One region of the Thermobifida halotolerans genome, then DNA from elsewhere that is predicted to be linked to it. Evidence: predicted binding sites of a transcription regulator. Region 1 holds the regulator's gene; the other holds the start of a gene.

Region 1 (15,052 bases):
GGAGGCGTCGGCGCCGCGCATGAAGGAGACCGGACCGGAGGCGGTTCCGCCGGAGGAGAGCAGCTCCTTGCTGGAGCGGATGTGGGAGAGGTTCACGCCCGCGCCGGAGCCGCCCTTGAAGATGATCCCCTCTTCCTTGTACCAGTCGAGGATCGACTCCATGGTGTCGTCCACGGAGAGGATGAAGCAGGCGGAGACCTGGGCCTTCGACGAGGTGCCGACGTTGAACCAGACCGGGGAGTTGAAGCTGAACATCTGGTGGACGAGGGCGTGCTTGAGCTCGTGGTCGAAGATCTCGGCGTCCTCGTCGGTGGCGAAGTAGCCGTGCTCGCGGCCGGTCGCGGTGTAGGTGTTGACGACGCGGTCGACGAGCTGCTTGAGGCTCCACTCGCGCTGCGGGGTGCCCAGCGCGCCGCGGAAGTACTTGCTGGCCACGATCTGGGTGGCGTTCATCGACCAGCTCTTGGGGAACTCGACCCCGTTCTGCTGGAAGTTGACCGAGCCGTCGCGCCAGTTCGTCATGACGACGTCGCGGCGTTCCCACTCGACGGTGTCGTAGGGGTGGACTCCGGGCGTGGTGAAGACGCGCCGGATCTTCAGTCCCCTGCGTGGTTTCCTGCCTTTGCGCGTGGCAGAGCCGCTCACCGTCTCGGTCATCTCGCTCTGTTCCCCCTCTGTGAAAGGTGTACCCGAATGGCGGTCGCCGTCCGGTCCGCCGTTGGCCGCGGCGGCGCCGCTCTGTGGTTCTGGGCCGGTGGGACGCCGTGACGGCGTCGGTGGGTCATCCCTGCGAGGTGGTGCGCTCGGCGCGCAACTCCGCGATCTCGTGTTCGAAGTCCTCCAGGGACTCGAAGCTGCGGTAGACGCTCGCGAAGCGCAGGTAGGCGACCTCGTCGAGTTCACGCAGCGGCCCCAGGATGGCCAGTCCGATCTCGTGGGAGGGGACTTCGGCGGCTCCGCGGCCGCGGATGGCCTCCTCGACGCGCTGCCCGAGAACCGCGAGGGCGTCCTCGCTGACGGGGCGCCCCTGGCAGGCGCGTCGGACTCCGGCGATGATCTTGCCGCGGGAGAACGGTTCGGTGACTCCCGACCGCTTGGCGACCATGAGCAGCACGGTCTCCTGGGTGGTGAACCGCTTCTCGCAGGCCGGGCAGGAGCGACGGCGCCGGATCGCCGCGCCTTCCTCGGCGGCGCGGCTGTCGATCACCCGGGTGTCCTGGTTCTGGCAGAAGGGGCAGCGCACCGTCGCTCATCCTTCCCAGGTCATCACCGGAAAAACACAAATTGTGGATGCTCTCACCCACACAGGCACCAGATGTAGTGGTGGTTAACCTACGGCTTCGGCGATCCCGCACGCAACTCGGGCGGGGGCCGCTCGGCGTGTCGCAGACAGGGAGCGGACGGGCCTCCGGCGGGTCGTGGTGGTGGTTCCGCCGGGCTGCTCCGCGGTGAGCTGCGGGAACGCTCAGGGGGAGGGAAGTACGAGTTCCTGGCCGGGTTCGAGCACCGGTCCGGAGAGTCCGTTGATCTCGACGATCTCGTCCACGGTCTTGCGCGGGTCCTCCGAGGGCCGCGCCCGCTCGGCGATCTCCCAGAGCGTGTCCCCCTCGTCGACGACGACGGTGGGGGGCTGCTCGGGCAGGTGGAAGAAGTTCTCGGTGGAGGCGTCGGCGCTGGAGGCGCCCAGGGTCACGGCGATCAGGGAGAGGAGGCCGACCCCCGCCACGGCGGCCGCTCCGAGGAGGGAGAACAGGACCACCCTGCCGCGTCTGGTCAGCCGGGGCGGGCCGCCGGGGGCGGGACGGGCGGCCCTGTCGCGGCCGGGGGAGCCCAGTTCGGGAAGGTCGTCCAGCGCCCGGGGCGCCGACGCGGGGGCGTCCCATTCGGGGATCTCGCGGGACCAGTCGTAGAGGTTCGCCCCGGAACCGGCACGGGTGCGCGCAGCGCCTCCCGTGGAGCGGCGGGAGGAACGGCCGACTGCGGGTGGCGTGGAGGTGGGCGGCAGAGCGGATTCGGACATGGTCTTCCCCTTCGGGCCTCCGTCCGCTAGAACTGGCGTTCGATTACTACCGCATTCCGGGAAATTTTTCAGCACCATCTCGAACGTTTGTTTGATATTGCTTTGTGCAGGGACTAACGTGGAGTGTGTTTCGCTCCGGTAGAGCGCCGGTGTCGGTCATGTCACACCGCCGCACTCGACACTCGGAACGAGCACCGATGTCACAGCCAGCCGACAGTCCACGACCGAGGACACCGACCGCCGAGGAGGCCGGACGTGCCGGAGGAGAACCACGGAGCGCAGAAACCTCGCGCGGAGGAGAAGTCTTCCGTCTCCGCACTCCGCCCAGTCCGCACGGAGCCCGATTCCGCTCAGACCTCCGCAAAGGAGGCGGACGCCGCTCCGACACTCACCGACCGCCAGCGAAGTGTCCTGAACGTCATCCACCGCTACGTGCGTGAGCGCGGATACCCGCCGTCCATCCGGGAGATCGGTGACGCGGTGGGACTGTCCAGCCCCTCAAGTGTCGCGCACCAGTTGAAGGTGTTGCAACGCAAGGGCTACCTCCACCGCGACCAGAATCGCCCAAGGGCCGTGGAAATTCGCATTCCGGGCCAATCCCCCGTGCGTTCCCAGAACGAACTCGGCGACGTGCCGGGCGCGGACTCCCCCGGCACGGTCGACATCCCGCTTCTGGGGCGCATCGCAGCAGGTGGTCCGATCCTGGCCGAGGAGTACGTCGAGGACGTCCTCAACCTGCCCCGCCAGCTTGTCGGCGAGGGAGCGCTGTTCATGCTCACCGTCGTGGGCGACTCGATGGTCGACGCCGCCATCACCGATGGTGACCTGGTGGTTGTCCGGCAGCAGCCCGACGCCAACAACGGTGACATCGTGGCCGCGCTGCTGGGCGACGAGGCCACGGTCAAGGTCTTCAAGCGTGACGGAGAACACGTCTGGCTGCTGCCCCGTAACAGCGCCTACGAGCCGATCAACGGCGATTCCGCGACCATCCTGGGCAAGGTCGTCACCGTGCTCCGCAAGGTATAACGACTTCGCTTCGGTTCGGTACGGTCCCGTGATCCGCACCGGAAACGGCGGCCTGAACCCCCGTCTCGTGGCGTCGCCGCCGGGAAGCCAGGAGCACGGCGAGGCCTTCCGGGAGTCCGGGGCGGGCCGCCACCGGTCGGCGGAACAGTGACCGGCGCGCGCAGCGCCCCGCCGCCGCGGACAGTCCGACAAAGAGCAATCCCGCACCACGGGTCCCGAGCCCGTGGTGCGGGATTGCTCTCACTGCGCGGGAGGAGACGCGGCCGGATCGGTCGCCTCGCGCGTCGGCCCGCTCCGCCGCCGACTTCCCTCGGGTGCGGCTCCCCGCAGCGGTGTCCCAACTCCGGTCCGGAACGCGGCCCCGGACCGGAGGAGGACTACCGGTAGTCGCCCTGCGCGATCACGTCCAGGGTGGCGCGGGCCAGGTTCTCGGCCTCCTCGATCGCCTTGGTCTCGGGCAGCGGCCTCCCTCCGCTCATCTCGTCGTAGCAGGAGGCGAGGGAGAGGTTCTCCAGGTAGGTGGCCACACATCCGACCTCGTTCTCGGTGTCGTACCAGGACACGGCGCCGTCCCCGAGCCCGGTGACCGTCTCCGTGGAGTAGTCGCCGGAGTACAGTTCCAGATCCCGGTCGGTGTCGTACCGAAGCGGGTCGTTGACCACGATCGTGAGGAGGTAGTAGTTGCCGTCACCGGAGGAGTTGGCGTTGGTCCAGGTGCAGTGGTAGCCCTCCCACCAGTCGTCGCCCTCGGTGTCGACGTCCTCGACCTTCAGGCTGTGTCCGGGGACGAGGCGGTCCAGTTCGTCGTGCTCGGCGACGGCGCACTCCGGGAGGGTGGTGAAGTCTCCCTGCGGGGCCGGTGTGGCCGACTCCTCCGGCTCCCGGCTCCCCTCGTCCTCGGGTTCCCGGGTCTGTCCGGCCACGGGGGACTGCCCGTCGCTGTTCTGCTCGTCGCCTCCCCGGAGGGCGAACACCACGATGAGCCCCGCCACCGCCAGGACCGCGGCGGCGCCCCCGATGACGCCGGCGATCAGGCAGCCGTTGGTCTTCCTCGGCGGGGGCGGATAGCCTCCCGCCCCGTACTGGGGGGTGAACTGCTGCTGACCGTAGGGGGGTTGCGGAGAACCGTACGGCTGACCGTACGGGGGCTGCGGGCCACCGGGGGGAGGCTGTTGGGTCATTGGGTTGTCCTCGCTGGATGAATCGGCGGATGATCCGCGTGGTTGACGGTGCGGGGCGGTCCGGTGTCCTCGCGGGGCGTCGGCCGCGCAGGGGCGGACTCAGTCCTGTTCGAGGGAGGCCACGATCTCGCGCGCCACGGTCAGGGCTCCCTCCACGGCCTCGTTCTCGGCGACCTCCCGGCTCGCGGCGAAGTCGGTGCTGGCCTCGTAGCAGGTGGAGACCATGAGGTTGGACAGCCGCACCGCCACGCACCCGTGCAGCGTCGTGGTGTCGTACCACTGGACGGCCTCGTCTCCCAGGTCCTCGACGGTGCGCACCGAGTTCCCCTCGGGTTCGCGCCCCAGGTCCGCCTGGGCCGAGGTCTCCCCGCTGAAGCCCGGACGGTTGCCGCTGCGGACGAACGCCACACTCACACTGGAGGGGAGTCCGGCGGACTCCTGCGTGGTGGTCCACCGGCACTGGTTGCCGTCCCACCAGTCGGCTCCTCCGGTGTCGATCGGGGCGTCGAGATCGACCTGGTATCCCTTGACGAGTCCGTCGAGGACCCCGCTGTCCTCGACCAGAGCACACTCGGGAGCGGCCGAGTACTCGCCCCCGGGGCCCCGCAGCCAGAGGAGGAATCCGATCCCGCCGCCTCCCAGAAGCAGCAGGACGAGCACCGCGCTGACCAGAACGGCCACGGCGCAACCGCGTCCGCTCCTGGGCGGTGCGTCCTGGGGGGCTGCGAACCCGCCGTAGGGCGGCTGGACCATGGGGTTCCCTTCGTCTGTCACCTGTCGGCGCGGTCACCGACGGCATCGAGCCAACGGCATCGAGCCAACGGTACTAGCCGGTTCGGACACCTTGTCCGGACAGGCGGACCGGCCACCGGACTGACACGGTCCAACAGATAAGAAGCCGCTCGCCGCCGCAAAGTTCGCACCAACCGCAAAGGCTCGTCCGCCACCGGCAGCCTTCCGGAGCCGGGAGCCGGGAGCCGGGTCAGAGGGTCGCGGCCAACTCCTCGGCGACCGCGACCGCTCCGGCGCGGGCCTCGTCCGCGGGCACGCCGCCGTAGCAGACCCGGACCGTGAGGTTGCCGTCCCGGAAGACCACCTCGACCGCGTCGCCGACGGATGCCGCCGGGCGTGTCAGGGCGTCCTCCCCCAGGGAGGCGACGGGAAGTACTCCTCGGCCCTCGCCGCCCGGTCCCAGGGCCTCCACCTCCGCCCGGGCCCGCTCCGCTCCGCTCACCCGGCCGTCGGCGTCGCCGAAGTGGGCGCGGAAGGAGACGGTGAGCGTCCGCGGTTCGGCATCGGGCACATCCACCGAGGACCAGACACACGACCGCGTGGCGGACAGGGGCAGCGGCCCGGCCGTGTCGGACTCCAGCACCGCACCCGGCACCGCCGTCCCGACCGCTTCGGCCGGTACCGACGCGCAGGCGGGGGGAACCGGGTGCGCGTCGGTGGACGCGGCTTCGACGGCGGGGCCGCGCGCGTCCCACAGCAGGCCGCCGACGACGGCCGCGGTGCTCACCACGGCGACTCCGCCCAGCGCGGCTGTCCCGCGCAGCAGTGCCCGCCGCCTCGTCTCGCCCATGTACGCCCAGTTCCTCTTCTGCCGTGTCGCGTGGGGTCCTGACGATACGTGTACGGGGCCGCCGCCGCGGCCCCGCCGACGCCGCGGTCGCCGACTAGGCGACCACGATGTTGACCAGTTTGGGTTCGCGCACGACGACCTTGCGGATCTCACGCCCCGCGGTGAAGTTCTGGACCTTCTCCGAGGCCAGGGCCAGCCGCTCCAGTTCCTCGGCGGAGATGTCGGGCGACACCTGCAGCTTGTCGCGGACCTTGCTGGCCACCTGGACCACGCAGGTGACGCTCTCCTGCACCAGCAGCGCGGGGTCGGGCGTGCGCCAGGTGCCCACGGTCACCGAACCGGAGTGGCCGAGCAGTTCCCAGCCCTCCTCGGCGACGTAGGGCGCGAACAGGCCCAGGGTGATCGCGATGACCTCGGCCGCCTCACGCACCGCCGGGTCCCCGGCGCCGGGTCCGGAGTCGATCGCCCGACGGGTGGCGGTGACCAGTTCCATGATGCGGGCGATGGCGACGTTGAACCGCTGGGCCTCGATCGCGTCGGTGACCTTCGCCAGGGTCTGGTGGGTCGTCCGGCGCAGTTCCAGGTCGCCGGCGGCCGGGTCGGTACCCGGTTCGGAGGCCGCCCCGGCCTGGGCCATCACCCGATAGGCGCGGTTGAGGAACTTCAGCGACGCTCCCGGGGAGACGTCGGCCCAGTCGATGTCCTCCTCGGGCGGACCGGCGAAGACCACGGTCAGCCGGACCGCGTCGACACCGTACCGGTCGATCTCCCTGCCCAGGTCCACCCCGTTGCCCAGCGACTTGGACATCGCCTTGCCCTGGTTGATGACCTGGCCCTGGTTGAGCAGCCGGACGAAGGGCTCCGTGAAGGAGAGCATGCCCATGTCGTGGAGCACCTTGGTGAAGAACCGGCTGTACAGCAGGTGCAGGATCGCGTGTTCGACACCGCCGACGTACTGGTCGATCGGCCCCCACTTCTCGACCCTCTCGACGTCGAAGGGGGCGGTGTCCAGGTTGGGCGAGCAGTAGCGCAGGTAGTACCAGGAGGAGTCGACGAAGGTGTCCATGGTGTCGGTGTCCCGCTTGGCGGGGCCGCCGCAGCGGGGGCAGGACACGTTGACCCAGTCGGTGGCCGCGGCCAGCGGGGAGATCCCCTTGGGGGCCAGGTCGGCGCCGCGCATGTTGTCGGGCAGCCGCACCGGCAGGTCCTCGTCGGGAACCGGAACCTCACCGCAGTCGGGGCAGTGGATGATCGGGATCGGGGTGCCCCAGAAGCGCTGCCGGGACAGCAGCCAGTCGCGCAGTCGGTAGTTGACGGCGGCCTTGCCGGTGCCGCGTTCGGCGAGGACCTCGATGATGCGCGGGATGGCCTCGCTCTTGCTCAGGCCGTCGAGCGGGCCGGAGTTGACGAGGACGCCCTCGCCCGGGGTGGCGACGCCGGTCTCGGCGGGGTCGGGCTCGCCGGTGTCGACCACGACCCGCACCGGCAGGTCGAAGGCGCGGGCGAAGTCCAGGTCGCGCTGGTCGTGCGCGGGTACCGCCATGATCGCGCCGTGCCCGTAGTCGGCCAGCACGTAGTCGGCGGCCCACACCGGGATGCGTTCGCCGTTGACCGGGTTGACCGCGTGGCGCCCCAGGAAGACGCCGGTCTTCTCGCGCTCGGTGGACTGGCGCTCGATGTCGCTCAGCTTGCTGACCTGGGCGCGGTAGGCCTCGAACGCCTCACGCCGCTCGGGCGCGCACAGCTCCTCCGCCAGCGGCGCGTCGGCGGCCACCACGAAGAAGGTCGCTCCGTACAGGGTGTCGGGGCGGGTGGTGAAGACGGTGACCGGCTCGTCGCGACCCTCGATCGCGAAGTCGACGTCGGCGCCCTCGGAACGGCCGATCCAGTTGCGCTGCATGGTCAGCACGCGCTCCGGCCAGCCGCCCTCGAGCTGCTTCATGTCGTCCAGCAGCCGCTGGGCGTAGTCGGTGATCTTGAAGTACCACTGGTTGAGCGCGCGGCGCTCGACCTCGGTGCCGCAGCGCTCGCACCTGCCCTGCACGACCTGTTCGTTGGCCAGCACGGTCTGGTCCTGGGGGCACCAGTTGACCAGGCCGTCCTTGCGGTAGGCCAGGCCGCGCTCGAAGAACCGGACGAAGAACCACTGGTTCCACCGGTAGTACTCGGGGTCGCTGGTGTGCAGCCTGCGGGACCAGTCCAGGGAGATGCCGTAGCGCCGGAAGGACTCGGCCTGGGTGTCGATGTTGGCGTAGGTCCACTCGGCGGGGTGGGAGTCGCGTTTGATGGCGGCGTTCTCGGCGGGCAGTCCGAAGGAGTCCCAGCCGATCGGGTGCAGGACGTTCTCGCCGCGCGCGAAGTGGTAGCGCGCGATGACGTCTCCGATCGCGAACGCCTCGGCGTGCCCCATGTGGAGGTCACCCGACGGGTAGGGGAACATGTCGAGCACATAGCGCCGCGGACGGGTGTCGGCCGGGTCCTCGCTGGCCGTGAAGGGGTTCTCCTTCGCCCACCGGGCCTGCCACTTCTCCTGCAGTGCCCGGGCGTCGTAGGAGTCGCTTGTCGTCTGCTCTCCGCTAACCGCTGTCATCGTTGGGTGGTTCCTCTACCGGTCATCGCCCTGGGAAGCAGGTTCCGATCTGGCGACCTGCTGTCGGTGGACCGGCCGCCCCCGAGATGTGGACGCACTTTCGGGCCCGCCGGTCCGGATGTCTGTCTCCCAAGGTTAGCGCGCGACGACGGGCCCGCGGCGCCACCCGTTTCCCGACGGGAGGGGCGAGGCGCCCCGGCAGGCGGGGCCGTCCCACGTAGCGGGGCGTCCGCGACGTCCGGATCCGGCACTTGACCCGCGCGGCCGCGCGGAAACCGACTACCGTGGGACCCATCCAGCGGAAACGCTCCGGCCTCGTGGACGCGCCGTTGTCGACCGTCACGGAAGTGATCCCCTCGGACGGTGTCGGTGCCGGGAGCACTTCGACGGGCGCAGCGGTCCGCGGAGGCTCGGCGCGCAGTCCGAAGGCGCGCACCGGTGGCTTCGCACCGGTGCGCGGCCGTCCCGTCCCTGTGGAGAGACCAAGCGAAATGACCCTGTCCCACCGCTTCCGCACCGCGCTCCGGACGCTTCTCGTCACCGTGACGGTCGTCGTCGCGGGCACGGCACTGGCCGCCTGTTCGGCCGAGAACGAGGAGTCCGGCGCCGAGACCGCCGCGGAGCAGAGCCACGCCCCCGTGCTGGGCGACTACGACGACCGCATCCAGTTGGTCGAGGGAACCCCCTACACCCTGACCGGCGAGGACGGCTCCTCCACCGTCCTGGAGGTCACCGGGCACAACGAGGAGGAGCCGAGCGTGGTCCTCGCCGTGACGCCGGAGGGCGGGGAGAGCGAGGAGAAGGTCCTGGCCCACGGTGACGTCGTCGAACTGGACGGAGACTCCTGGCGGGTCTCCGAGATGGGCTTCGGTGACTCGGTGCCCGGTTCGGTGACCCTGACCCGGGAGGAGTAACCGCTCCCGGGCTGGGAAGAGTGTTTCTGGTCCTGCCTCCGACGCATAAGTTACTGTTCAGTACAACAGTGGTGGACGACACTTTCTCGGAGGAGGCAGGATGCTCAACCTGTCGGTTCTGCTTGAGGACGGCGCGCGTAACCGGCCCGAACGCGACGCGATCGTCTTCGGTGACATGCGCCTGAACTACGCCGTGGTGGACATGATCGCCAACCAGGTGGCCAACCTGCTGGTGTCCCGCGGCGTCCGTCCCGGGGACAGGGTCGCGGTCGCCTGCCCCAACGTCCCCTACTTCCCGTTCGTCTACTTCGGCGCGCTCAAGGCGGGCGCCGTCGTCGTTCCGCTGAACGTCCTGCTGACCCCGCGGGAGATCGAGTACCACCTGCGCGACTCCGGGGCCAAGGCGCTGTTCGCCTTCACCGGCACCCCGGAGCTGCCGCTGGGCGAGCGCGCGTGGAAGGCGTTCCACGAGGTCGCCGAGTGCGAGGTCTACATCGACCTGCCCGCGACGGCGGGGGCCACCGAATCCGCGATCGAGGGCGCCGAGACCTTCTGGGCCGCCCTCAACGGCCAACCCGGCGAGTTCGAGTCGGTACGCACCGAGGCCGACGACACCGCGGTGATCATCTACACCAGCGGAACCACCGGCCGCCCCAAGGGCGCCCAGCTCACGCACAACAACCTGCTGCTCAACGCGGTCGTCTCCAGCGACCTGTTCGACCACTCGCCCGACGACCACGACGTGTTCCTGACGGTGCTGCCGCTGTTCCACATCTTCGGGCAGACCACGATGATGAACGCCGCCCTGTACCGGAACGCCACGATGGTGCTGATGCCCCGCTTCGACGGCGACGAGGCGCTCTCCCTGATGGAACAGGAGGGCGTGACGGTCTTCGCCGGGGTGCCCACCATGTACTGGGGGCTGCTCAACACCAGGAACGAGCACGACATCCCGGCGATCGCGGCGAAGCTGCACACCGCCGTCTCCGGCGGCGCGTCCCTGCCCTCCGAGGTCGCCCGGCAGGTCAAGGAGAGGTTCGGCATCGGGATCCTGGAGGGCTACGGCCTGTCCGAGACCTCCCCGGTGGTGTCCTTCAACAACCCCAAGCGCAAGGCCAAGCCGGGGTCGATCGGCCTGCCGGTCTGGGGCGTGGAGATGAAGCTCGTCGACGAGAACTTCACCACCGTCGGGGGCGAGGGCCCCGGGGAGATCGCGGTGCGCGGCCACTGCGTGATGAAGGGCTACCACAACCGTCCCGAGGTCAACGCCCAGGTGATCCGCGACGGCTGGTTCCGCACCGGCGACATCGCGCGGCGCGACGAGGAGGGCTTCTACTTCATCATCGACCGCTCCAAGGACATGATCATCCGCGGCGGCTACAACGTCTACCCGCGGGAGATCGAGGAGGTGCTGATGACGCACCCGCAGGTGAGCCTGGCCGCCGTCGTGGGCGTCCCGCACGACAGGCACGGCGAGGAGGTCAAGGCGTTCGTGATCCGCGCCCCGGAGGCCACGGTCACCGAGGAGGAGCTGATCGCCTGGTCCAGGGAGCGTCTGGCCGCCTACAAGTACCCGCGCCTGGTGGAGTTCCGCGACGAGCTGCCGATGACCGCCACCGGCAAGATCCTCAAGCGCGAACTGCGCTAGCGGTCCGGGGCGCACCCGGACCGGAGTGGAGCCCCGCCGGTCCGGGTGCGTTTGGCCGCGCACGGACCGGGCAGTGGCCGCCTCCGGTGACGACCGACCGTCTGGGGGCCCTGCCATGTCCGTGACCACACGGTCCACTCCGTACCGGGCACTCGCGGCGGGAGCCGCCTTCGCGGCCGCCGTGCTGGCCACCGCCGTGGTGGGCGGACTGGCCTCGGCGGGCTCCGCCTCGGTCTACACCGAACTGGACCTGCCCGTCTGGGCTCCGCCGAGCTGGCTGTTCACTCCCGTCTGGACGGTGCTGTACGTGCTCATCGCCGTGTCGGGGTGGCTGGTGTGGCGCGCCTCCGGGTGGCGCGGGGCCGCGGCGGCCCTGACGGTCTACGCCGTCCAACTGGTGCTGAACGCCCTGTGGCCCGTGCTGTTCTTCGGCGCCGGGCAGTACGGTCCGGCCTTCGCCGAGATCGTGCTGCTGTGGGTCTCGATCGTGGCGGTGGTCGCGCTGTTTCGCAGGCACAGCGTGACCGCGTCCCTCCTGCTGCTGCCCTATCTGGCCTGGGTGACCTACGCGGGCGCGCTGAACCTGGCGATCTGGACGGCCAACTGAGACCGCCGCCCGCTCAGGGCACCGGCCGCCACTGCTCGTCGCAGACCGTGCAGCGGAACTCGATCCGCTTCCCGCAGTTGCGGCAGTGCGGTCCGGGGCCGTACTCGTCGAGGTGCAGTGCGTGCCGGTCCTCGAAGGAGCGCACCTCCAGGCACACGTTGCAGCGGATCGGCACGTTCGTCGGACTCCTGGGCCAGGGATCGTCCGGTTCGATGGGGTGGTCGTCCGCCTGGATGTCCATAGCCAGCTCCCCCCGCTGCTGTCGCCCCGCTCCCACTCTAGGCCCCGGACGGGCGGCGCGGCGGTCCTCCCGGAAGACAGCCGGGAGGACCGCCGGACGCGGCCCGTCCGGGCCGGTGCCGGAAGTCCGCTAGTCGGGCAGCTCCGCGGCCAACCGCAGGGTGGGCAGCAGTTCGTCGGTCCCGTAGACGGCCGTTCCGATGGCCGCGGAGAACGCGGCGAACATGTGCATGAAGACCAGCGGGTCGCCCTGCGCCCTGACGCGGGCGGCCTCGTACTCGCCCACCGAGTAGGCCTCCCACGCGGAGACGACCGCGAACTCCATCTCGGGTTCCAGCAGGTCCGCGACCGTGCGGGCCACCGCCTCACGGGAGTCGGCGGGGCGCCACGGCACTCCCGTCTCCTGCACTCTGCGGGAGAGGAAGGCCGCGAACACCTTCAGCTCGGAGGCGATCCGCTCGCCCTCCTCGCCGGTGATCCCTTCGGCACGCTCCCGCACCAGCCGGCGGTCGGTGTGCGCGTACGCCTTGATGAGGTCAAGGGCGACGAGTTTGCTGTGCCGGGCGTCGTCTGTCGCAGCCATGTCCCCATCATGCCCGCTCCGGCGGGAGACATCCCGCCTCCGCCAACCGGATCAGGGCAGCGGCGGCTCGAAGTCGGGACGCAGCGGCATGCGCGCGTCGGTCCCGTCGAGCTTCACCCCCAGGATCTGGTGCAGTTGGACGACGTTGCGCTCGAAGCCCAGCACGCAGCCGGCCATGTACAGCCGCCACACCCGGGCGGTGCCCGCTCCCACCTCCCGGACCGCCGCGTCCCAGTTGCGGTCCAGATTGGCCGACCAGTCCCGCAGGGTCCGCGCGTAGTGCTCCCGCAGGTTCTCCTGGTGGCGGATCTCGAACCCGGCGTCGTTCATCGCCGACTGCAGCCAGCCGGGCCCCTCCAGTTCCCCGTCGGGGAAGACGTAGCGGTTGATGACCCCGCCCCGTGTGAACGGCGGCAGGTCGTTGCGGGGGCGGGTGATGCAGTGGTTGAGCAGCCTGCCCCCCGGGGTGAGCTTGGCGTACAGCGACGCGAAGTAGGCGGGGACGTTCTTCTTGCCGACGTGCTCGGTCAGGCCGATCGAGCTGATCGCGTCGTAGTGGCCGTCGGGGACGTCCCGGTAGTCCATGTGGCGCACCTCGGCCAGGTCGCCGAGTCCCTCCTGGGCGATCCGCTTCTGCGCCCACTCGGCCTGCTCCTTGGACAGGGTCACGCCCAGCGCCCTGACGCCGTGCTCGCGGGCGGCGTGCATGACCATGCCGCCCCACCCGCATCCCACGTCGAGCAGCCGCATGCCCGCGGTGAGGCCGAGCTTGCGCGAGACCAGCTCGTACTTGTGGAACTGGGCCTGCTCCAGGGCGGCGTCGGGGGTCGGGTAGACCGCGCAGGTGTAGGTCATCGACTCGCCCAGCACCAGTTCGTAGAAGGCGTTGGAGACATCGTAGTGGTGGTGGATGGCTTCGGCGTCGCGGCTCCTGGAGTGGCGGGTTCCCAGACCGGACAGCAGGGAGCGGCGCACCTCCTGCGGCGGCGGGGGCAGCCGGTTGACGAACTTGACCCAGCCGATGCTGCGGGCGATCCGCAGCATCTCCCCGGGGGACAGCGCGATCCGCTCGCTGAGCACCAGGTCGGCCATGGCCCTCAGGGCGGTGTACATGTCGCCCTCGACGTCGATGTGTCCCGCCACGTAGGCCCTGGTCAGTCCGAGCGCGCCGGGCGACTGGGCGAGATAGTTCAGCGCCGCGGGGGTGCGGACGACGAGGGCGACCTCACTGTCGGGGTCACCTGCGGTACTGCCGTCGTAGGCACGGAAACGGATGGGCGCGTCGGCCCCCACGACCCGTTCGAATATCTCCGCCAGCCGCATGCCTTTTCTCCTCTCACCTGTTGTCCACGCATTTGGCGTACAGATCGAGCAGTCGGTCGCCGGGGTCGTAGGCGGCCTTGAGCTTGCGGTAGGCCTCGCCGTTGTAGAGCCGCCAGAACTCGTCCTCGTCGTAGAAGGCATCGGAATAGAGCGACTTGTGTCCGCCCAACCGGGTCACCTCCTTTTCGATCGCCCGATTGTGGTACTTCTTCCCCCGGCCGGGCCGAACGGGAACCATTCCCCAGAAACCGAAGTTGACGTAGAGCCGGTCCGGTTCGAGGGGGTACAGCGGCCAGACCGGCGCCGCGGGATCGTCGGAGGCCGGCTCCTCCCGGAGCCGCAGCGGGCACATCCACACCGGTGACATGCCGATCTCGGTGTGGAAGAAGTCGAGGAACTCCGCTCCCCGCTCGACGTCGACCTCGACGTCCTGGATGACCGGCTCGCTGGGGAGCTGTCCCCGGTAGTAGGCCAGCAGCCGGCTGAAGTCGGTGCGCCGGTCCAGGGCGACGAGTCTGCGGTAGACGTCGGAGCGTTTGAGGGAGCGGGGCCACAGTCGGCGCACGAGGGGGTGCTGCACCCCGAACGCGCGTGAGCACCAGAACCAGTCGGTGTCCCACCTCCACAGGTAGTCGTGCACGGTCAGGTAGTCACCCGGCCCGGGGCCCGCGTAGCGGGGGATCGACCGGTAGTAGATGTCGGATCCGCCGTAGTCGCTGGTCCAGGGGGCGCGGTAGGTGAAGCTCGCCAGGGTGAGGTACAGCTCGTCGCGCGCGAAGGCGACCCCGTCGACGAAGTCGACCGCCTCGCCCTCGTGGGCGCGGTCCGCGCAGATCCGCGCCAGCGCCGCCATGGTCTGCTCCGCGTCGGTGAAGCGCAGGTGGCGGAGGTGGACGTAGGGGCGGACCGGTTCGAGCCGGATGCGCAGCCGCAGGGCGTAGCCGAGGGTGCCGTAGGAGTTGGGGAAGCCGTGGAACAGGTCGCGGTGCTCGTTGTCGCGCCGGGCCACCACGACGTCGCCCGCCCCGGTGAGGATCTCCATCTCCTCCACCGACTCGTGCGGCAGCCCGTTGCGGAAGGACGAGGACTCGATGCCCAGCCCGGTGACCGCGCCCCCCAGCGTGATGGTGCGCAGTTGCGGCACCACCAGCGGCATGAGTCCGTGCTCCAGAGTGACGGCGACCAGGTCCTCGTAGGTGGTCATTCCGCCGACCTCGGCGGTCCGGGTGTCGGGGTCGACGCTGATCACCGAGGTGAAGGCGCTGACGTCGAGTCGGGGGGCGTCACCGTGGTCGCGGAAGCGGAAGAGGTTGGAGGTCGGTTTGCCCAGACGCACCG
Region 2 (15,052 bases), 2.4 Mb from region 1:
GTCGGCGCGCGGCACCAGGTAGACGGGAGAGCCCCTGACCAGGCCGCGCACCGTGCGGGCCACGACCGGCTCCGCCCCGGCCGGGGTGCGCAGCCGCAGCAGTTGCCCCTTGACCGGCCGTAGCGGGGGCACCACACCGGCGGGCAGTCCGGCGATCCGGGAGGTCCACACGCCCGCGGCGAGCACCACCTGGCCCGCGTCGACGGTGGCGCCGCCGCCCAGGGCCACGCCGCGCACGGTGCCGCCGTCGACCACCACCCGCGTGACCCGGTCGGTCACGAACACCGCGCCGCGCGCCGCGGCGGCCGAGCGCAGCGCCGCGGCCAGGCGGCGCGGGTCCACCGAGTGGTCGTCAGGCGCCAGGATGCCGCCGCGCACCGAGGGGGCCAGCATCGGTTCGAGACGGCGGCACTCACGCGAGGTGAGACGCTCGGTCCTGACGCCGAGCCGGTCGCGCACCTCGCCCAGTTCGGTGAGCGTGGCCAGGTCGTCGGGGTCGAAGGCCACCTGGAGGGTGCCTTCGGTGCGGTAGCCCGGGTCGACGTCGGTGTCCTCGGCGAGCTCGGCGACGAAGCCGGGGTAGCGGTCCCGGGAGCACAGCCCGAAGCGCATCAGCGACTCCTCGCCGAAGACCGCCTCGGTCGCGGGGGTCAGCATGCCCGCGGCCACCCCCGACGCGGCGCCCGGCTCCTCGGCGCAGACCACGGTCACCCGCATGCCCAGGCGGGACGCCCGCCAGGCGGTGACCAGACCGATCAGCCCGCCCCCGACGACCAGTACGTCCGGGGATGAGCGCGTGTCCACAACGCTCCACTCCCTTCGCCGGTATGACCCGGATCAGGTTCTGCGGTCGGAGGCTGGCAGCCTCCCTCTCAGCCGGGTTCCACCCGGCTCCCGCGGGGATTTCGCTTCCGTCCGCATTCTAGGTCGCCCACGCACAGGCGGGGAAAAGACCCGATGAGTACGCCCAAAGCGATCACGGGCGGTGAGGGGAGGCGTCCGGGCGCGGGGTGTGGGAGATTGGAGCCGTGACCCAGATCGATCGTGACACCGATGCTCTCGTGGGTGAGTGGCTCACGCTCAGGCAGGCGGCCGCGGCGCTCAACGTCAGCCCCAACCGCGTCAAGCAGATGATCCGCGAACACAAGCTGCTGGGCGCCACCCGGGCGGGGGAGGTCTCGGTGCCCGCCGCGTTCGTCGTCGACGGCACCACCCCCAAGGGCCTGCAGGGGACGCTCACCCTCCTGGCCGACAGCGGCCTCACCGAGGAGGAGGCGCTGCGCTGGATGTTCACCGCTGACGACAGCCTCCCGGGCACCCCCATCGAGGCCATCCGGTCCAACCGCGGCACCGAGGTGCGCCGCCGCGCCCAGGCGCTGCTGCTGTAGATGGTCGGCGCCGGGAACCCTCCGCGGCACGGTGGTCCCGGCGCCAGGAGCGACGGAGGGAAGACGTGGACCAGACCCTGCGGGAACGGCTCGCCGCAGCCCGGCTGTACCTGTGCACCGACGCCCGCACCGAGCGGGGCGACCTCGCCGAGTTCCTCGAGGAGGTGCTGGCCGGGGGCGTGGACATCGTGCAACTGCGCGACAGGAACCTGGACGTGCGCAAGGAGATCACCGCGTTGGAGACCGTGCGCGAGGCGTGCGAGCGCCACGGGGCGCTGGTGGCGGTCAACGACCGCGCCGACATCGCCCACGCGGTCCACGCCGACGTGCTGCACCTGGGCCAGCGCGACCTTCCGGTGCACCACGCCCGCGCGATCCTCGGCGACCGCCCGCTGATCGGCCGCTCCACCAACACCGCGGAACTGGCCGCGGCGGCCGACCGCGAGGAGGGCGTCGACTACTTCTGCGTCGGTCCGGCGTGGGCCACCCCCACCAAGCCGGGACGCCCCGCGGCCGGTCTCGGCGAGGTGGCGAAGGTCACCGCGTCCGGTCCGACCCGTCCCTGGTTCGCCATCGGCGGTATCGACCTGGACAACCTCGACCAGGTGCTGGCCACCGGAGCGCGCCGGGTCGTGGTGGTGCGCGCCATCACCGAGGCCGAGGACCCGCGCGCGGCGGCCGCCGAGTTCAAACGCCGCCTGACGCAGGCCGGGACGCGCTGAGGAGCCGAAACGCCCGCTGAGCGGTCCGACCGCTCAGCGGGCGGGCACGCCGTACTTGTGGATCGCCGGGGCCTGGGCGGCCAGGATCAGCCCCTCGTGCCGGGCCCGGGCGGCGAGCATCCGGTCGAAGGGATCGCTGTGGTGGCGGGGGAGCGCTCCGGCGCGCGGTCCGTGCCCGACGGTGACGGGGAGCTCTTTGAAGCGGTGGTGCCCGATCCGGTGGGCGAGACCGTCCGGTGCCTCGAGTGTGCCGACCGATCTTTTGACACCGGTCTCCCCGCGCTGACGGAGCCCACGAACACCTCCGGCGAGTTCTCGATCGCTCTACGAGACCGGGTGGCAGCGGTTCGCTGCGGGAGAGCCACCGGAGCAGAATGTGTGTCCAGCAGGAGCTTCACTACGGCAGCTCCCCGTTGAAGCCCGCCAGGGTCCTCGCATCGAGTTCGTCGAAGTCGCCATGAATGACGGCCCTACCCTCCCAACCCCCTGGAGTACGCGGCGGCTTTTCGCGGCGCAGAGGGATCACCCGGCCAGGAGGCCCCCCGTTGGGGGGCAGGGTGACCTCATGTCCGGATTCGAGGTCACGCTGCAGTTCCGTGATCTGACGGCCGATGCCGTCGGGAGCATACTCGTGTTCCGGCTCCGTGAGACCGTCCGCTCCGGTTCCTCCTGGCGCCAGGGGAGCCGTCCGGTCACGGAGCCGCCACCGCTTTGCCGGAGCCGCCGAACAGCGGCGCGTGCGACAGCGCGCTGGGATTCTTGCGCAGGTAGCCCTCGATGGAGCGGGCCGGGTGGCCGGTCAGTCGCGCGACGGTCGTACTGACCGCGTCCAGCTCCCCGGCGGCGATGGCCGCGCACGCGCCGACGCGCGTCTCGACCTCCTGCTCGGAGGCGCCCCGGGAGCGGAGGAAGCCGACCGCCTCCTCGGTGGTCTGCGGGACGTAGACGATGGTCCGGCCGGTCAGCGTCGACAGCCGGGTGGCGGTGCGCCCCAGCGACACGGCCTCCGGTCCGGTGACGTCGTAGACCCGGTTCACGTGCGCCCGCGGGGCGCGCAGCACGGCGGCGGCCACGTCGGCGACGTCGTCGCGCGACACCCAGGCCACCCGCCCCTCCCCGGCCGGGCCGCGGATCGTGCCGTCCTCACCGATCCAACCGGGCAGCAGGTCCAGGTACAGGCTGGGCCTCAGGAAGGTGTGCGCCACCCCGGTGGCGCGGATGAGCGCCTCGACGGCGTGGTGGTCGCGGCCGAGCGCGCACGCCGCGTCCGCGGCCGCGTTGAGGAACGACAGGTAGACGATGTGGCGTACGCCCTCCGAGACGGCCGTCTCCACCACGCGGCGGTGCAGTTCCCCCCGGTCGCGCGCGTCGGCGGCGGCGACCAGGAACAGCACGTCCGCGCCGCGGACGGCGCGCCCGAGGGCGGGAAGATCCTCGTAGGCGGCCATCACCGCGCTGGACTTCGGCAGTTCGGGCGCGCGGTTGAGGTCGCGGACGACCAGCCGCTGCGGCAGGCCCAACCGTGCCAGTCGGGCGGCCACTCTGCCGCCGAGCGCCCCGGTGGCTCCGGTCGTCGCGATGATGCGTTCCGCTGTCAGATCCTCACCCATGTCTCCTTATCTTCGGCAAACGGCCCGTCGTGCGCACCTACCGGCGCGCCGGTGTCCGTCGGGCGGTCACCACGGGGGCTGCCTCCGAGGGCGCGGAGGTCTAGGATCGCCGCATGCACCCCAACGCTCGCAGGGTCGCCGACCTGCTCGCCGCCCACGGAACCTCCGGAACGGTCCGGGAACTGCCCGACTCCGCCCGCACCGCCGCGGCCGCCGCGGCGCAACTGGGCTGCGAGGTCGGCGCGATCGCCAACAGCCTCGTCTTCGCCGTGCGCCACGACGGCCCGCCCGAGGCCCCGGACGCCGACCTCCGCCCGGTCCTCGTCCTCACCAGCGGTGCCCATCGGGTGGACACCAAGAAGGTCGCCGTCCTCCTCGGGGCGGTGGAGGTCGTCCGGGCCACCCCGGAGTTCGTGCGCGCCCACACCGGCCAACCCATCGGAGGAGTGGCCCCCCTGGGACATCCCGCGCCGATCCCCACACTCGTCGACGAGTGGCTGGACCGCCACGACGTGGTCTGGGCGGCCGCGGGCCATCCGCACACGGTGTTTCCCACCTCGTTCGCGGAGCTGTGCCGCCTGACCGGCGGCACAGCCGCCGATGTCGGACAGGACCGCCTCTGAGGCGGGCGGAGCGCCTAGGGTGGCCGTGTGGACACCGAAATCGAGCTGTGGGAACTCGCCGCACCGGCCTTCGTCAGCGCGCTTCCCGCACTGATCGAGATCTATGCGGCCGCCATGGCCCCGCCGGAGGAGCAGCTTCCGGGACGGCAGGCCATCATGCGCCAGCACGCCGAGTACCCGCTGTTCCGCTCGGTGGTCGCCGTGATCGGGGCGGGGGACGCGGTCGGGTTCGCCTACGGGTTCCCCGGCCGCCCCGGACAGTGGTGGCACGACGTGGTCACCGCGGGACTGGCCCGCACCGACCCCGCGGCGGTGCGCCGCTGGTTCGCCGACTCCTTCGAGGTCGCCGAACTCCACGTGCTGCCGCAGTGGCAGGGCCGTGGAATCGGCCGGGCCCTGCTGCACCGGCTCACCGCGTCGCGCCCGGAGCGGACGGCGGTGCTGTCGACCCACACCGGCCCCACCCCCGCCCACGGGCTCTACCTGTCGTCCGGCTTCGTGGACCTGATCACCGACTTCTACTTCCCGGGAACCCCCGACCGGGCGTTCACCATCATGGCCGCGCCGCTGCCGCTGCGACTCCCGGTCGGTGGGCGCCCACCAGCCGCTGGTAGACCTCGCGGGTGGCCGTCGACCGGTTGAACGTGATGAAGTGGATGCCGGGCGCCCCCTCGGCCAGCAGCCGCTCGCACAGCCGCGTGGCGTGCTCGACGCCGAGCGCGCGCACCGCCTCGGGGTCGTCGGCCACCCGCGCGAACTCCTCGGCCAGGCGGGCGGGGAAGGGAGCCCCCGACAGTTGCTCGGAGCGGGCGATGGTCGAGTACCTGGTGACCGGCATGATCTCGGGGATGATCGGCACGTCGCACCCCCTGGCCGCCACCCGGTCCCGCAGCCGCAGGTAGTCGTCGGGCTCGAAGAACATCTGGGTGATCGCGTAGTCGGCGCCGGCCCGGCACTTGCGGACGAAGAACTCCACGTCGGTGTCGACGTCGGGGGAGCGCGGGTGCTTGTAGGGGAAGGCGGCCACACCCACGCAGAAGTCGCCGCTCTCCCTGATCAGCCGCACCAGTTCCTCGGCGTAGGACAGCCCCTCGGGGTGTTTGACCCACTCTCCCAGCGGGTCGCCGGGCGGGTCGCCGCGCAGCGCGAGCATGTTGCACACCCCCGCGCCCGCGAAGCGGCCGATGAGGTGCCGGAGTTCGCGCACGGAGTGGTTGACGGCCGTCATGTGCGCCACCGGCAGCAGTGTGGTGTCGGTGGCGATGCGCTCGGTCACCTCGACCGTCCGGTCGCGGGTGCCGCCGCCCGCGCCGTAGGTCACCGACACGAAGGACGGACGCAGCGACTCCAGTTCACGGATCGCCCGCCAGAGCATGCGCTCCCCGTCGGGGGTCTTCGGGGGGAAGAACTCGAACGAGAACGTGGGTTCGCCGGTTGCGAGCAGGTCGCTGATGCGGCGCGGCCGGGACACGGGACGCGTGGGTGATCCGAGCATGGCTTCAACTGTAATCGACCATGTCGGTGGGGTTTGTGGCGTGTCGGAGCGGAGACGGGTGTCGGAACAGCCGATAACCTGCCCTCATGACCTCCTCGCACATGTCTCCGGTCGCTTTTGTGCGCCCCGTGATCGACGCGGAGCTCGCGGCGTTCGTCGCGGGTCGACGCTCCCTGCTGTTGGAGATCGGCGCGGAGCTGGAGCCGGTCCTCAACGCGCTGGACTCCATGATCGGCGGCGGCAAGCGGCTGCGTCCGACGTTCTGCTACTGGGGGTGGCGAGGCGCCGGAGGCGGCGAGGAGCCCGGCGTGTACACGGCCGCGGCGGCACTGGAACTGCTCCAGGCGTGCGCGCTGATCCACGACGACGTGATAGACAACAGCGACACCAGGCGCGGCCAGCCCGCCGCGCACCGGAGGCTGGCCGCCCTGCACGAGCAGTCGGGGTGGAGCGGCGACCCGGAGGTCTTCGGGCGGGGGGCGGCGATCCTGCTGGGCGACCTGTGCCTGGCCTGGTGCGAGGACATGTACCAGTCGAGCGCGCTGCCGCCCGAGTCGCTGGCCGCGGGGCGCGGCCCCTTCGACCTGATGCGCACCGAGGTCATGGCCGGTCAGTACCTGGACCTGGTGGAGCAGGCCCGCGGCGCGGACACCGTCGAGGCGGCGCTGCGGGTGATGCGGTTCAAGTCCGCCAAGTACACCGTCGAGCAGCCGCTGTGCCTGGGCGCGGCGCTGGCGGGGCGGCACGCCGACCTCGCCCCCGTCTACACCGCCTACGGCATTCCGCTCGGCGTCGCCTTCCAGATGCGCGACGACGTGCTCGGCGTCTTCGGGGACCCGGAGGAGACCGGCAAGCCCGCGGGCGACGACCTGCGCGAGGGCAAGCGCACCGTGCTCGTGGCCGAGACGCTGCGCCGCGCCGGCGCGGCCGACGCCGAACGCTTCCGGAGGCTGCTGGGCGACCCGGACCTGGGGGCCGAGGAGGTGGCGTGGATGCGTTCGGTGATCACCGACAGCGGCGCGCTGGAGGCGTGCGAGGCCCGCATCGCCGACTACGTGGCCGACGCGACCCGGGCACTGGAGGACGACGCGGTCGCCGACGACGCGCGTTCGGCCCTGTCGGACCTGATCGTCGCCGCCACCTCGCGCAAGCACTAGACCCGGCCGGGACCGGGGAGCCCCGCAAGGTTTCGGTGCCTCGACCCGAGGGGTTCTGCGGCCGGGGCCGGGGAGCCGGGAGGAGAGTCTCCGGGGAGCCTGACCTTCAGGAGAAGTACCAGGTGGCCTGGGCCTGAAGGGGCGTGAAACCCCGGTTCTCCGGGAGGGTTCGGGGTGCCCCTGGCTCCGGGGGGTCTTGTGGCCCCAGCCCGAGGGGAGACTTCCAGGCCGCCTTGACCCCACGGGGCCGGTGCCACAAGGCCCCCCGGGGCTGAGGCCATCTGAAAACCCCCTCGGGGGCCGAGGCTTCACCAACCTCTCGGGTCCAGGCCACCGGGAACTCTCCCTCCGGGGCTGAGGCCGCAGGACTCCCGCCGGGGTTCCCCTCACCCGTTCTTCTCGTGTTTCCCCAGGCCAAAGGGGTTGACGAACAACTGTTCGAGGATGTTCACTGGAATCAGCTCGAACTGCCTTTCGGCCTTGACGGCTGTGGAGTCCCCCGAGTCGGGCTCGTTCCGGGGCGGCCGCCCCCTTGGCGCTCCGGGACGTGAGCGGTCGGGCGGGGGGAGGGGAAGCCCCTCGCTCGACCGCGGCCACAACGGCGATCGGCCTGGAGGTGACGGCCCCATGTCCCAACCGGCGATCTTCTCCGTCTCCGAGGTCACGCGGCGTCCGCGCAGAACGCTGGCTCCGTCGGTGGCTCCCGCGCTGAGAGCGGCGCGGTCCCATCTGCGTGACGCGAAGGAGGCGCGCTCCGCGCCCGAACGCTACGTCAGCGCCCATCTGGCCGCCCTGCGCGCGGCGGCGGCGGTCCTGGCGCAGCGCTCGGACCCGGCGGCGCGGTCGGGTCGCGGCCGCCGACCGCGCAGCGCCTGGGAGCAGTTGCCCGCCGCCGCACCCGAACTCGCCGAGTGGGCGGCGTTCTTCGCGGCCGGGGCGGCGAAACGCGCCGCGGCCGAGGCGGGACTGACCAACGCCGTCACCGGGGACGAGGCCGACGCCCTGGTGCGTGAGGCCGGGGTGTTCCTGTCCGTGGTGGAGTCCCTGCTCGGCTGCCACCCGTCGCACCGCGCGGGGTGAGTCCGAAGTCCCGCGGACACACGACGGCGGCCGCTCCCGTCAGGGAGCGGCCGCCGTCGTCTGATCGCCTCCCGCCCCTCGCGGGGAGGGGCGCCCTCAGCGGCTCGGCGCCCCGGCGAGGAGTCGGTTGCTCCTCGGCGGTCCGGGACCGGACACCGTCCGGTCGGCACGCCCGGAGCGGTCCACCGGACAGGCTCCGGCGGACCCCGGAATCCGGCGGACCCTAGAAGGCGTCCACCGCGCGCCGGGCCTCGGGGTCGAGCACGCCCCAGTTGATGAGCTCCTCGGTCAGGTCGGCGGGCGAACGGTCGTAGATGACCGCCAGCGAGCGCAGGTCCTCCTGGCGGATGGACAGCACCCGGCCGTTGTAGTCGCCGCGCTGGCTCTGGATGGTGGCCACGTAGCGGGCGAGCGGTCCCGCCTTGTCCTGGGGCAGTTGCTGCATGCGCTCCAGGTCGATGACCAGCTTGGGCGTCGGGCCCAGCGGCGTGGGCGCGGCCCCGCCCGGCAGCAGCTCCGACATCGGCACGCCGTAGAAGTCGGCGAGTTCGGCCAGTTTCTGCACGGTCACGGCACGGTCGCCACGCTCGTAGGAGCCGACCACGACGGCCTTCCAGCGTCCGTGGGACTTCTCCTCCACGCCGTGTAGGGACAGACCCTGCTGAGTGCGGATGGCGCGCAGTCGGGCGCCCAGGGCTTTTGCGTATTCCGATGGCATTTTTCTCGTGCTCCCCGGCCGTGAAAGTGGCTGAGATGGGCGGCGGGACCCGCGGCGGGTTCGTTGCGCGAACCCCGTCGCGTCGAAAACGACCTGTGTGCGGCTCAGTCGGCGACTCGCGGAATCACACCCCCACAGTGGTTACGGACAGTGACGGTAGGGCGGTGCAACCTCTCAGGTCAAGCCGTTGGGTGAAAACGCGACGATTCAGTGGCCAAACTGTGTGTAAGTGAGGCGACTCTCATACGCTCCCCAAACGGGACACAACGGATCGGCCGTCCCCTTCCAAAGTCCTGTCTCGCAGCGTTTCTCCGCTGGTGGTGGCGCTGTTTTGCGCGGTGCGCGCACCTGCTGAGCCCGGATGTTCGCGGAGAGTCAAGGACTCTGAGCGTGATCACTCTCATACTTTTCGGTTGTTGCGTCCATGCTACGTCACCCGGGGAAACCGGCGCTGGTACCGTGAGAGCCGTCCGACGTCCTTTAACGACCTGTCCAGTGAGGCAGGGAAGGAGGTCAGCTCGTGCATGCCCGAAAACATGCCGACGGCGAGCGACCAGACCAGACAAGAGCGGTCCTCGAGGGTCCCGAGATCGGCCGGGCCCTGACCCGCATCGCCCACGAGATCCTGGAACGCACCAAGGGCGGAGACGATCTCACCCTGCTGGGCATCCGCACCGGGGGCGTCCCGCTCGCCCGGCGACTCGCCGAGCGCATCGAGCGGGTGGAAAACCGCAGTGTTCCCTGGGGCGCACTCGACATCACCATGTACCGCGACGACCTGCGGATGGCTCCCGCCCGCGCGCTGGGCCGCACCGAGATCCCCGCCGAGGGCGTCGACGGACGCGTCGTGGTCCTGGTCGACGACGTGCTCTTCTCCGGCCGCACCGTCCGCGCCGCCCTGGACGCGCTCAACGACCTGGGCCGCCCCCGCGCGGTGCAGCTCGCGGTCCTGGTCGACCGCGGCCACCGCGAACTTCCCATCCGAGCCGACTACGTCGGCAAGAACCTGCCCACCTCGCTGCGGGAGAGCGTCACCGTCCTCCAGGAGGAGCCGCACGGACGCGACGCCGTCCTCATCGGTCCGGCCAAACCGCGCCCCGGCGCCGAGCCCGCGGCGACCGGCCCGACCGCGTCGGAGGTCGACCGCTGATGCGACACCTGCTCTCCACCGGGGACCTGACCCGCGACGAGGCCGTCCTGATCCTCGACACCGCCAAGGAGCTCGCCCAGGTCGGCGAACGCTCCGTCAAGAAACTGCCGACCCTGCGCGGCCGCACCGTGGTCAACCTCTTCTACGAGGACTCCACGCGCACCCGGATCTCCTTCGAGGCCGCGGCCAAGCGCATGTCGGCCGACGTCATCAACTTCTCCGCCAGGGGTTCCAGCGTCGCCAAGGGCGAGAGCCTCAAGGACACCGCGCTGACCCTGCAGGCCATGGGCGCCGACGGCGTGGTCATCCGGCACAGCGCCTCGGGCGCCGCGCGCCGCCTCGCCGACTGGGTGGACGGCGCGGTCGTCAACGCGGGCGACGGCACCCACGAGCACCCCACGCAGGCCCTGCTGGACGCCTTCACCATGCGCGAGCGCATGGGACGGCTGGAGGACCTGCGCGTGGCCGTCGTCGGCGACATCCGGCACAGCCGCGTCGCCCGCTCCAACGTGCTGCTGCTCAACACCCTGGGCGCCGAGGTCACCCTCGTGGCCCCGCCCACCCTGCTGCCCGTCTCGGTGGGCACCTGGCCCTGCTCGGTCTCCTACGACCTGGACGAGGTGCTGCCCAAGAGCGACGTCGTGATGATGCTGCGGGTGCAGGCCGAGCGGATGAACGCGTCCTTCTTCCCGTCCGCGCGCGAGTACAGCCGACGCTACGGCCTGGACGCCGACCGCTTCGCGCGGATGGCCGAGCACGCCATCGTCATGCACCCGGGCCCCATGATCCGCGGCATGGAGATCTCCGCGGAGGTCGCCGACTCGCCCCGCTCCACCGTCGTGGAGCAGGTCACCAACGGGGTCAGCGTGCGCATGGCCGTGCTGTACCTGCTGCTGGGCGGAGCGATGCAGACAACGGGGAACCAGGGGGAGACCAGATGACCGACACCAAGCGCTACCTGATCCGCGACACCCGCGTCCTGGGCGGCGAGCGCACCGACATCCTGCTGGGCTCCGGCCGCATCGAGCAGATCGGCGCGGACCTGCCCGCAGACGGGGCCGAGGTCGTCGACGCGGCGGGGGCGATCGCCCTGCCCGGACTGGTCGACCTCCACACCCACCTGCGTGAACCCGGACGCGAGGACGCCGAGACCGTCGCCACCGGTTCGCGGTCGGCCGCGATGGGCGGCTACACCGCCGTCTTCGCCATGGCCAACACCGACCCCGTCGCCGACACCGCCGGAGTCGTCGAGCAGGTCTGGCGGCTGGGCCGCGACGCGGGCTACTGCGACGTGCACCCCGTGGGCGCGGTCACCGTCGGCCTGGGCGGCCGGCAGTTGGCCGAACTCGGCGCGATGGCGGACTCCCCGGCCCGGGTGCGCGTGTTCTCCGACGACGGCATGTGCGTCTCCGACGCGCTGCTCATGCGCCGCGCCCTGGAGTACGTCAAGGCCTTCGGCGGGGTCGTCGCCCAGCACGCCCAGGAGCCGCGGCTGACCGAGGGCGCCCAGATGAACGAGGGCGTCGTCTCCGACCGGCTGGGCCTGGCGGGCTGGCCCGCGGTCGCCGAGGAGGCGATCATCGCCCGCGACTGCCTGCTCGCCGAGCACGTCGGCTCGCGCCTGCACGTCTGCCACGTCTCCACCAGGGGGTCGGTGCAGATCATCCGCTGGGCCAAGAGCCGCGGCTGCGACGTCACCGCGGAGGTGACCCCGCACCACCTGCTGCTCACCGACGAACTCGCCGAGAGCTACGACCCGGTCTACAAGGTCAACCCGCCGCTGCGCACCGCCGAGGACGTCGAGGCGCTGCGCGAGGGACTGGCCGACGGCACGATCGACATCGTGGCCACCGACCACGCGCCGCACCCCAGCGAGGCCAAGGAGACCGAGTGGGGCCAGGCCGCGATGGGAATGCTCGGCCTGGAGACGGCGCTGTCGGTGGTGCAGCACACGATGGTCGACACCGGCCGCCTCGACTGGGCCGGGGTGGCGCGGCGCATGTCGGCCACTCCCGCCCGGATCGGCCGCGTCACCGACCAGGGCCGCCCGGTCGCCGTCGGGGAGCCCGCCAACATCACGCTCTACGACCCGACCGCCACGCGGGTGGTCGACCCCTCCGCGATGGCGTCCAAGAGCCGCAACTCGCCCTACGTCGGCATGACGCTGCCGGGCCGCGTGCTCGCCACCTTCCTGCGCGGGGTTCCGACCGTCCTCGACGGGAAGATCCAGTGACCATGAGCGACCACTTCCAGGCGCCCGCGACCCCGCCGCCCGCGAACGGCGCGGCGGGCGGGGAGCGCCGCAGCGACCAGACCACACCCATCCGTCCCGCAGAGGGGAAGAAGAACGTGCAGGTGCCCGCGATCCTGGTGCTGGAGGACGGCCGAGTCTTCCACGGGGCCTCCTTCGGAGCCGAGGGGGAGACCTTCGGCGAGATCGTGTTCAACACCGGCATGACCGGCTACCAGGAGACTCTCACCGATCCCTCCTACCACCGCCAGATCGTGGCGATGACCGCGCCGCACATCGGCAACACCGGGGTCAACGACGACGACCCCGAGTCGGGCCGCATCTGGGTGGCCGGGTACGTCGTCCGCGAGCCCGCCCGCATCCCGTCGAACTGGCGGGCCAAGCGCACCCTCGACGAGGAGCTGCGCCGCCAGGGGATCGTGGGCATCGCGATGCCCGGCACCCGGGCGCTCACCCGCCACCTGCGCGACAAGGGCGCGATGCGCGCCGCGATCAGCACCGTGGAGCTCGACCCGCAGCGGCTGCTGGAGCGGGTCCTGGCCAGCCCCCGGATGGCGGGCGCCGACCTGGCCGGCGAGGTCACCACCGCCGAGCCGTACACGGTCCGCCCGCCCGAGGGCGTGCCCACCCGGTTCACCGTCGCCGCGGTCGACCTCGGCATCAAGGCGATGACCCCGCAGCGGCTCGCCGAACGCGGCTGCGAGGTGCGGGTCCTGCCCGCCGACACCACCGCCGAGGAGATCCTCGCCCTCGACCCCGACGGCGTGTTCTTCAGCAACGGCCCCGGCGACCCCGCCACCGCCGACACCGCCGTGGCGGCGATGCGCGGCGTGCTGGACGCGGGCAGGCCGCTGTTCGGCATCTGCTTCGGCAACCAGATCCTGGGCCGGGCCCTGGGACTGGGCACCTACAAGCTGCCCTTCGGGCACCGGGGCATCAACCAGCCGGTCCGCGACACCCGGACCGGGCGCGTCTACATCACCAGCCAGAACCACGGCTTCGCGGTGCGCGCCGACGCCGACGGTGCGTTCGACACCCCGTACGGCCGCGCCGAGGTCAGCTACATCGGACTCAACGACAACGTGGTCGAGGGGCTGCGGCTGCTGGACCGTCCGGCGTTCAGCGCCCAGTTCCACCCCGAGGCCGCCGCCGGACCGCACGACGCCGCCGAGCTGTTCGACGCCTTCGTCGACCTCATGGCCGCCCACCGGGACGCGCGCGACGCCGCACGGGTCTGAACCGCCCGACCACGGCGACCGCCGCACCACACCCCGCGGAGACCGACACGCCCACCGGCGGCGGTCCGCGCCACCAACGCCTCGACCCGACACTGAGGAATACACAGAGCTATGCCACGCCGTACTGATCTTTCGTCTGTGCTCGTGATCGGCTCCGGTCCGATCGTCATCGGCCAGGCGTGCGAGTTCGACTACTCGGGCACCCAGGCCTGCCGGGTGCTCAAGGCCGAGGGCCTGCGGGTCATCCTGGTCAACTCCAACCCGGCCACGATCATGACCGACCCCGAGTTCGCCGACGCCACCTACGTCGAGCCGATCACCCCCGAGATGGTCGAGAAGATCATCGCCAAGGAGCGCCCCGACGCGCTGCTGCCCACCCTGGGCGGGCAGACCGCGCTGAACACCGCCGTCGCGCTGCACGAGTCCGGAGTGCTCGCCAAGTACGACGTCGAACTGATCGGCGCGAACATCGACGCCATCCAGTCCGGCGAGGACCGCGACGTCTTCAAGAGGATCGTGGAGCGCATCGGCGGGGAGTCCGCCCGCTCGGTGATCTGCCACACCCTCGAGGAGTGCCTGGCCGCCGCCGAGGAGCTGAGCTACCCGGTCGTGGTCCGCCCCTCCTTCACCATGGGCGGCGCGGGGTCCGGCTTCGCCCACGACGAGACCGAGCTGCGCCGCATCGCCGGGCAGGGGCTGGAGCTCTCGCCCACCACCGAGGTGCTGCTGGAGGAGTCCATCCTCGGCTGGAAGGAGTACGAGCTGGAGCTGATGCGCGACGCCAACGACAACGTGGTCGTCGTCTGCTCCATCGAGAACCTCGACCCGATGGGCGTGCACACCGGCGACTCCATCACGGTGGCGCCCGCCATGACCCTCACCGACCGCGAGTACCAGCGGCTGCGCGACCTCGGCATCGCCGTCATCCGCGAGGTCGGCGTGGACACCGGCGGCTGCAACATCCAGTTCGCGGTGCACCCCGAGACCGGCCGGGTCATCGTCATCGAGATGAACCCGCGCGTCTCGCGGTCCTCGGCGCTGGCCTCCAAGGCCACCGGCTTCCCCATCGCCAAGATCGCCGCCAAGCTCGCGATCGGCTACACCCTGGACGAGATCCCCAACGACATCACCGCCGAGACCCCGGCCAGCTTCGAGCCGACCCTGGACTACGTGGTCGTCAAGATGCCGCGGTTCGCGTTCGAGAAGTTCCCCGGCGCCGACCCCGGCCTGACCACCACCATGAAGTCCGTGGGCGAGGCCATGGCCATCGGCCGGTCCTTCCCCGAGGCGCTGCAGAAGGCCATGCGCTCGCTGGAGAAGAAGGGCGCCGCCTTCACCTGGGCGGGCGAGCCCGGCGACAAGGACGAGCTGCTGCGCGCGGTGCGCACGCCCAGCGAGAACCGGCTCCGCCAGGTCCAGCAGGCCCTGCGCGCGGGGGCCACCGTGGCCGAGTTGTACGAGGCCACCAGGATCGACCCGTGGTTCCTCGACCAGCTGCTGCGGCTGGAGGAGAAGGCCCGCGAGCTGGCCGCCGCCCCCCGGCTGGACGCCGAGCTGCTGCGCTCGGCCAAGCGGCTGGGCTTCTCCGACGTCCAGATCGGCGAGATCACCGGCCGCTCC

The links. The regulator LexA, encoded in region 1, represses DNA repair genes until DNA is damaged. The targets are predictions, from matches to a motif close to TCGAACANNTGTTCGA.
Region 2: a site for LexA is predicted at 7,422-7,437, ahead of NI17_RS02640 (SAV_6107 family HEPN domain-containing protein). Genes of this name have one in related genera too.

Annotation. Positions count from the first base shown of each region.
Region 1 is NZ_CP063196.1:2,983,055-2,998,106, forward strand. It holds gene NI17_RS13360 (vitamin B12-dependent ribonucleotide reductase) at 1-657, opposite strand, end outside; gene nrdR (transcriptional regulator NrdR) at 782-1,243, opposite strand; gene NI17_RS13370 (LysM peptidoglycan-binding domain-containing protein) at 1,466-2,020, opposite strand; gene lexA (transcriptional repressor LexA) at 2,276-3,046, shown strand; gene NI17_RS13380 (hypothetical protein) at 3,424-4,227, opposite strand; gene NI17_RS13385 (hypothetical protein) at 4,327-4,980, opposite strand; gene NI17_RS13390 (hypothetical protein) at 5,210-5,809, opposite strand; gene leuS (leucine--tRNA ligase) at 5,904-8,399, opposite strand; gene NI17_RS13400 (DUF6406 domain-containing protein) at 8,891-9,313, shown strand; gene NI17_RS13405 (long-chain-fatty-acid--CoA ligase) at 9,414-10,961, shown strand; gene NI17_RS13410 (TspO/MBR family protein) at 11,077-11,568, shown strand; gene NI17_RS13415 (hypothetical protein) at 11,582-11,809, opposite strand; gene NI17_RS13420 (hypothetical protein) at 11,939-12,391, opposite strand; gene NI17_RS13425 (SAM-dependent methyltransferase) at 12,443-13,714, opposite strand; gene NI17_RS13430 (FAD-binding oxidoreductase) at 13,728-15,052, opposite strand, start outside.
Region 2 is NZ_CP063196.1:583,431-598,482, forward strand. It holds gene thiO (glycine oxidase ThiO) at 1-804, opposite strand, end outside; TPP riboswitch at 798-908, opposite strand; gene NI17_RS02605 (Rv2175c family DNA-binding protein) at 1,029-1,388, shown strand; gene thiE (thiamine phosphate synthase) at 1,454-2,110, shown strand; gene NI17_RS02615 (SDR family oxidoreductase) at 2,803-3,720, opposite strand; gene NI17_RS02620 (YbaK/EbsC family protein) at 3,834-4,343, shown strand; gene NI17_RS02625 (GNAT family N-acetyltransferase) at 4,371-4,985, shown strand; gene metF (methylenetetrahydrofolate reductase [NAD(P)H]) at 4,897-5,838, opposite strand; gene NI17_RS02635 (polyprenyl synthetase family protein) at 5,925-6,995, shown strand; gene NI17_RS02640 (SAV_6107 family HEPN domain-containing protein) at 7,623-8,075, shown strand; gene bldD (transcriptional regulator BldD) at 8,299-8,793, opposite strand; gene pyrR (bifunctional pyr operon transcriptional regulator/uracil phosphoribosyltransferase PyrR) at 9,314-9,943, shown strand; gene NI17_RS02655 (aspartate carbamoyltransferase catalytic subunit) at 9,943-10,884, shown strand; gene NI17_RS02660 (dihydroorotase) at 10,881-12,176, shown strand; gene carA (glutamine-hydrolyzing carbamoyl-phosphate synthase small subunit) at 12,179-13,432, shown strand; gene carB (carbamoyl-phosphate synthase large subunit) at 13,544-15,052, shown strand, end outside.